2 regions of the Paenibacillus sp. FSL R5-0345 genome follow, and region 1 is predicted to be linked to the other one. Evidence: riboswitches for the same ligand, from Rfam matches in the RefSeq annotation. Region 1 holds a riboswitch; the other holds the start of a gene.

Region 1 (3,966 bases):
GCAAATAAGCCCTGCTGATTCATAACCACTTTATTTTCTTCGAGGACATATTTATAAATATCACTCTCAAAAGGAATACGAGTATCCATAGAATCCGCATAGACTGACATCAACATAGACACCATATTATTAGTTACTTCACCATATTCCCGTTCACCCATAGCCAAGCGATGCCCAATTTCATGATTCAATCCCCAACCTGGATAGACTTTGTTAAAATCACCCAAAATCGTCGCTACGGTCCCAATTTGTATCCCAGTATGATCTCCCGCGGCATACATTGCACCATAAGGCTGCATCAATCGAATATTTTCACGAATTAGCTTGGCATCATGAATCTCGCTACTGCCATCCAAGCCATAGAAGTCAAAGATCGTCTTCATCCAAGTATCATAGCCGGTTACGGTATTCAGTGGATTGTTTTCTTGTGTAATAAACTTGTTATACGCTTCTGTAGCCGTTCCTGTAAAAATAACATGATCGCTGACCATTTCTACTACATCAATAAGTTTGCGATCTTGAACATTCGGATGTGCTGCCTTATCTTCATCTATTTTTTGTTTGTAGGTGGTTAGGAAGGCTTTGAATTGTTCTGGATCTGTGGTCTTTGTCATCATAGGGATCTTCGTAAGCCCCTCGAACCGGATCAAAGGTGCTTTTCCTTGTTGCTCAGCTGTATATGGATTGACGATATATACTGTACCGCCCTTAGTCACATCATGTGCATAATAACTATTCGTCGCGAACTCAGGAACGGTTATAGTGTTTTTACCAGGACGTAATTGCACGCTTCTAGCCCAAACATTCCAAGCAGCCTCTTGTTGCGAAAATACTATTGCAGGCAATTTATCAGTAGAAGCTGCGTCTACATAAACATTGATCGTATCTCCAGGCATTGCAACGAGTCCCGTAGGTTGGTTGTTCGTACCGAAACCAATTCTCAGGTTTTGCTGTGCATGCTTTTTCATATCTCCACGCTGTTCAGCCTCAATAATGGTGCCTTCGGTTTGAACTTCACCATTTACTAGCTTCTTAGCCAAATCCAATGAGTCTTTAAGGATTGGATAGAGCGGATGTACTTTTGCCGCTTCTTCTAATTCATTGATTGCATTGGCGCTATTATAAGCAGGAACAACCGCACTCATCGTTCCATCTGTGAAAATACCATTCACAGCTTCGCTTACTTTATCCTCTGTATAAAATCTAAATTCAGCCGCAAAAGGTCTGTTAATATTGGCTTTTGTGAACTTGAATTTCAATCTTTTAAACTTCGTAGGCTCGAATTTAAACTCCAGAAAGTCGTTCGTACTAGTCGCGGTTCCGCTAGATACGAGCTGAAAGGTCTCTCCCTTACTCGTCTCTGATGCATAGATTTCAAAAGCTTCTGGGAACCCTTTGCGATTATCTCTAGCCAGGAAAGCCACTCTGTCTAATACTTTGGCCTGTGCTAATTCAAACACGACTTCATTCGTGAAGCTGTCGTCATTATTTTTGTTCGTTTCCCAATGTGTATTAGGCAGATCATCGAGCATGTATTCCGGTTTCGTACCTGGGTAGCTTCCACCATTCACCGTTACTTTTGATACGTTTGAGTTTGGCATTCTGTAAGCTTCGCTATAGGCATTTTCATATGCTGTGCCATACCCCTTTAACTTCGAAACCTTAGCTGCCGTTTCCTCTACTTGATGGTTTTCCAGAAGCACCTTTGCATTCTCTATATCTGCTTGAAACTGCGTGTACAGTGGATGTAACTGCACTTCTTGTTCTAAAGCGGTTAACTTCTCTACCGTATTAAATGCTGCACTAACTTGACTCAAGGTATCATCTGTAAATAAGTTTTTCATCTTTGCCGATATGGCATCTTCTTTGTAAAAAGAAAACTCTGCTGCACTCGCCCAATCTTGGTTAGCTTTTTTGAAGACAAATTTAAGTCTCTTGAAGGCTGTAGGTGCAAACTGAATCTCTACTACGTCACCTGCTCCGCCTTTATATTCTCCAGAGGATATTAGTGTAAAATCGCCTGCATCCGTAGTTGAGCCATAAATATCAAATTCCTGAGCAAACCCCTTACCCTTTGCACCGGATTGTCTTGCAGCGTATACGATTCTATTTAATTCCGTGGACTCATTAAAAACAAAGACAACCTCATTCGTAAACGTTGAGCTATTCGGTTTGCCTGTTTCCCAATGCGTACTCATATCGCCATCAATAGCCTTAGCTATTGGTGAACCTGAGTAGTTGCCACCGTTATTCGTGATGGATTTAATATTTGCAGGATTCATTTTAAAAACATCGTTATAAGCGCTTAGGATAGCCTTTCCATACAGATCAAACGGAATAACTGACGCACTGCTTAATAGCTCAGCTTTGCTTTGTACTACGCTGTTCACTACACTTACCTTACTTACATCACTTGCTAAAGCATAACCTGCCTCGCTCGAAAAACTGGCTATCATGGCTGCTGATGTAGCGATTGCAATCATTTTTTTCATCTTTTCTACCCCCAGATGTAATATGAATCTCTTCTGTACCCAAAAATGGGCACAAAAAAAACTACCCCAAAAGAGTAGCTTGATTGCGTATAAAGTCCATAAAAATTAAGACTTAATTTTTATTAAACTTTAACAAGCATAAACGCCTCGGCGCCCTTCTAAGGACGATACGCGTTTAAGCGAGAAATATAAGACATTAAGTATAGGTGTATAACTTATACTCACTTATATTTTAACAAAAAGCGTAATACACTCTTTGGCAGCTGGCTGACAATAGTTATAATAACCTTAGTCCCTATAGCTTTGCGTCCCTACATTTCCATAGGTTTGCCTATGAAGTTTCGAATACATTACAAAGAGTAACATAACGCTACATCTGATCGCATGATTAATTGGTATGAAATCCGAATAGGTAATTGCAATTAGTTTTTCTGTTCTGATAGATATTTTTTATTAACTATCCCAGACTATGAATGATACTTTAGAACTGCTTAGCGGCTTAATCTCCTAGCCCAAACAAACGCCGAAACCAATTCCACATATCACCCGTGATCGGAATTAACCCGAAACCATGCTCTCCAACAGCGATTACACCATATGCCCATTGTCCAATAGCTATCGCCCCAAACGCCGTATCGCCTATGGCTATCGCTCCCAATGCTTTTTCGGCTATCGCGATCGCTCCCACAGCCACTCCTGCAATCGCAATTGCTCCCGCGGCAAAGCCAAGCCAACTAAGTGCTATCGCTCCGAGCGCTAACCACATCCCCAGTGATATAGCACCTACGGATAGTACACCGACGCTTATTGCACCTATGGATATCAAGCCTATAGCTACATCTCCAATAGCAATTAAACCAACAGCCGTCTTCACTTGTGGCTTGCTTCCGTAACCATACCCCTGACCTGAGTATCGACCCAAATTGCTGCGAATACTTACCACCGGAAATGATGGAGACGGCCATTGATAATCAATTTCCCGTCCACCTAACCCTCTAGAATCCGCCCAGCGCGTGATGTACTTATGCCATTTCATATCCATCCCGTCCCCCTTCTCAATTACCTTAATTATACAACCCCGGGGTTTACCTGTACTCAGACTCTGACCTGAAATCCATCTCATCCTCTAGACGGAGATATGCTCCTTAGGATCACTGTTTGGGAATAGGATCAGGCTTTCCAAATAAATATCCCTGAAACAACTGATAACCACTCTGCTTGAGCCATTCAAAGTCCTCTCTAAACTCCACACCTTCTGCTAAAGGAACGGATTGGATTTCTAAAGCTTTTTCTAAAAATTGTTTAGCTATTTTCTGTTTGTTCAGATCGCTGGACACACCCTGCACATATTTCATATCCAGCTTCATGTAATGGGGTTTAAGCTCCAATAACATCTCGATTGTGCTGAAGCCCTCGCCAACATCATCTAAAGCGTATTCAAATCCCCGATCCTTGTAATATGTCAAAATAGCTT
Region 2 (3,966 bases), 570 kb from region 1:
TGAAGCTGAAGAGAAAGCAAAAACGGAAGCGACTCCACCGACAGGTGAAGCTGCTCCAGAGAACATAAATAAAGAGCAACCTGAAGCCCCAGCTACTAACCCGGTCGATCCGGAAGTTGGTGAAGAGCCAACGATTCCACAAGATATACCACAGCAAAAGGTTCCTCAGGAGACGCCAAAGGCGGAAGCTACAACCTCTTCCCCGCCGGCAGCAACACCAGCTCCTTCGGCCCCTCAACAAGACAAAGGTGGAGAATAATATGCGGATTAAAAAAATGATCAACAATACATTATCGAGCATCATGCTTGTGATCTTTATTCTGCTGGTGATAGCCGTAGTGTTATCCAAGGCCTCCGGCGGTGAACCTGCCTTCTTCGGATACCAGATCAAATCGGTACTCTCAGGTTCGATGGAGCCAGGGATTCAAACCGGATCGATTGTCGCTTTAAAACCCGGAGGAGATATGAATCGCTTCAAAAAAGGCGATGTTATCACCTTTAGAAATGAAGAAAACCTGCTCATTACTCACCGTGTTGTAGAAGCAACAATGAACAATGCTACTGGTGAAGCCATGTATCGCACGAAAGGCGATAACAATGATGCGCCTGATATGAACCCTACCAGTTCCACGAATGTTGTAGCTGAGTATGCAGGGGTCACCGTACCTTATGTAGGTTACGCTATGAATTTCGCAGTTTCCAAAGCTGGAAGTGTTGTGCTCATGATCGTACCAGGCTTGATGCTCCTGCTCTATGCCCTGTATTCATCATGGAAGGCTGTAGCTGCACTCGAAAAGAAAAATGCGGCTATACTGCCCACCTCTCCACCTCCAACTGAAATACAGTAATTCGTTGATTGTCCGCTTCCGCTTACGAACCGGAAGTTACAATATATAACTTTTATAAAAAAACCACAAAACCGAGGAGGAATTTTAATTATGGGTATCAAAAAAACATTGGGTCTTGGCGTAGCATCTGCAGCACTGGGTTTATCATTGATTGGTGGAGGAACATTCGCTTACTTTAGCGACACTGCACAAAGCACCGCTACATTCGCAGCAGGTACACTGGATTTGAACTCTGATCCTTCTGTTATCGTTGATTTGAAGGATCTGAAGCCAGGCGATACGATCAAAAGAGACTTCAAACTAAAAAATGACGGTACACTTGATATCGGTTCGATCCTCCTCAAAACAGCTACCTCTATTAATGATGTAGGTGGTAACAACGGCGCTAACGATTTGGCAAAATTCATCAAAGTTAAATTCCTGGTGAATAAAGATAAAAGCGGCATCTTACCTGGTAGTGAAGAGAAAGTAGTTTGGGAAACTACCCTGGCCGATTTGAAGACTCAGACACCGGATCTCGTAAAAAACACTGGACTTGATGCAATCTGGGGTACTAGCGAAGCATCTGGAATTAAGGCCGGCACAAATGATAGCTTCACCGTTCAATTCGAATTTGTTGATAACGGCCAAGAGCAAAACTACTTCCAAAAAGATTCATTAACTCTGACTTGGGATTTCGTAGGTAAGCAAACAGCTGGATCCGCTAAATAATCTAATAAGTCTTCCATTCGAAGAGCAGCAGATTCTTATTCCGGAAAGCGGATAAGTAGATGCTGCTTTTTTCTTTACAATAATCTTTGTCGAATTTATTGATATTTGCTATACTAATAACAAAAATTACGGAGGGGCGTCAGCATAGTGCCACAAAATATGGGCCAACGTATCCAGCATCTCCGCCTAGAAAAGGGATTGTCCCTATCTGAGCTTGCGGACAGAGCGGATGTTGCTAAGTCGTATCTTAGCAATGTGGAGAGAAACATCCAATCCAATCCTTCAATCCAATTTATCGAAAAGATCGCCGACGCGCTTCAGGTATCCATCCACGCTTTGCTCTATGGAGAACCTAATGATGCTGAGGAATCACCTTTAGATTCGGAATGGTTCCGATTGGTGCAGGAAGCTATGGCCTCAGGCATAAGCAAACGCGAATTCAAGGAGTTTCTGGACTACCAGAAATGGCGCCTGGATCAGAAGGATTAATCCTTCCATCTGATCTGATAAGATCCTCTTCTACTCATACTATCAAGCATAAGCGCCTTCGTTCTCCTATATGGACTGCGAAGGCGTTTTATATTCTACTAGAATATAAGGACAGTGTGTCATCTGAAACTTATAGCTTCTTATATAAAGAAAAAAAGCACAGCGAGTTATCGCTGTGCTCATTTGATATGTAATGCTCTGAATGTATTACTGCACGGCTTGCACAGTCTTCTCATGAAAGAAGCGACGAATTTCATCTGCCTTTATGCCAGCCTTCTTAGCTGCTAATAATAAATGGACCCACTCTACGTCTAGATCAATGACCTGCTGTTCTCTGTTGCTTCCCTGGTTGGACTTGTCCAAAAAATCTCCTCCTAAGATTTTACGTCCCCAGGCAATCCGGCTGTCATAGTATTTCTACCTTAGACCCGCGACTTTGTGCCCCTGCCTTTCGGCAAGTTTACCTTTTACTGGACCCTTTACGTGAAAGGATCTACTTTGAAATATATGAAAAACGCTAACTGCAATAACATTATACTATACTAAAGTGAAAAAGTGTGTCGATTTCTGATTAGTTTTTCCATTAAAAAACAAAAAATAGAAGTTCTTTTATAGAATTTCCTGTCCTATTATCGCGATACTCGTCTTATTCATAAAATTATATAAGCCAATATAATAATGTCCCATTCCCTATTTAGTTAAAATTAAGGATAATAGAATCATTTTAGTAGGCCTTTAGAATGGGTAATAAAAAAGAACAACTCTTTATTTAGTAGAACAAGCTAACCCATACCATTTTGCGAACGTATTAGACGAAAGAATGAATTGATTACATGTGTGGAAAGTAGCACAATAAGATGAGGAATGAAACCGCAATCATCACAGCTCCTACAAGCATTGACACAAAATGTCACGTATGGAGTTCATCCGTTGAGGAGGATGTATTCATGGCAGCCAAAGAGCCCTATAACGAATCCATTTGGAGTAAGTATTATGGACCCAATTTAGGCTACATTCAAGAAAGATACGAGCAATTTGTGAAAGACCCAACCACCGTAGAGAATAATTATCGTGAACTTTTTACAAATTCGGGTCCCCCACCATTAACACCGGATAGCGAACCGGCTCCACAGCCTCGCATTTCAGGAGACACCGAATGGCTTAGAAAAGCAGTAAGAGCTTCCAAGTTAATCGCTAATATTCGTATATATGGCCATATGGCCGCTGAAATTGATCCGCTTGAGCGGGACCACAATCCCATGGCTAAATATCTCGAACTTGAAACTTATGGGCTGACCCGTGAGGATCTGATCGCATTACCTGCCACACTCATTTGGGAGAATGCACCGAATGACGTGCATACCGGATGGGATGCTGTTCAGCGTATGCGTCAGGCATATACCAAAACTATCGCCTATGAATTCGGGCATGTGCATGAGGAAAAAGAATTGCAATGGCTGAATAGACAGGCAGAATCCACTAGCTCACCAGCACCTTTAAATAATTCAGAACGCAAAGAACTACTGAACCGCCTGATTCAAGTAGAGCAATTCGAAACCTTCCTCCACAAGACCTTTGTGGGTCAGAAACGTTTCAGCTTGGAAGGCAACGACGCTCTTGTGCCTATGCTCGATGAAATCGTACGCGCTGCTGCGCATGACGGCGCAGAGCATATTCTGATGGGTATGGCGCACCGCGGCCGTCTCAACGTTCTCGCACATATTTTAGGCAAACCTTATGATATTATATTTTCAGAGTTTCATCATTCTCCAAACAAGGAGCTCTTCCCTTCCGAAGGCTCTACAGGAATTAACTATGGCTGGACGGGTGATGTGAAATACCATCTCGGTGCAGACCGCGCTGTCCGTGAAGGAGAAACCGTACGCACAAGAATAACACTAGCGAACAATCCAAGTCA

What was found. A riboswitch is a leader RNA that binds a small molecule or an ion and turns the genes downstream of it on or off. The one in region 1 is predicted to bind cyclic di-GMP.
Region 2: it holds a riboswitch for cyclic di-GMP, as region 1 does, so the genes downstream of both, R50345_RS31070 (anti-repressor SinI family protein) here and R50345_RS29150 (NPCBM/NEW2 domain-containing protein) in region 1, are expected to answer to the same signal.

What each region holds. Positions count from the first base shown of each region.
Region 1 covers NZ_CP009281.1:6,608,310-6,612,275, forward strand. The annotation lists gene R50345_RS29150 (NPCBM/NEW2 domain-containing protein) at 1-2,492, opposite strand, end outside; cyclic di-GMP riboswitch class I at 2,748-2,834, opposite strand; gene R50345_RS29155 (hypothetical protein) at 2,992-3,528, opposite strand; gene R50345_RS29160 (EAL domain-containing protein) at 3,644-3,966, opposite strand, start outside.
Region 2 covers NZ_CP009281.1:391,038-395,003, reverse strand. The annotation lists gene R50345_RS01760 (hypothetical protein) at 1-259, shown strand, start outside; gene sipW (signal peptidase I SipW) at 261-848, shown strand; gene R50345_RS01750 (TasA family protein) at 939-1,559, shown strand; gene R50345_RS01745 (helix-turn-helix domain-containing protein) at 1,719-2,048, shown strand; gene R50345_RS31070 (anti-repressor SinI family protein) at 2,256-2,411, opposite strand; cyclic di-GMP riboswitch class I at 2,439-2,523, opposite strand; gene R50345_RS01740 (2-oxoglutarate dehydrogenase E1 component) at 2,996-3,966, shown strand, end outside.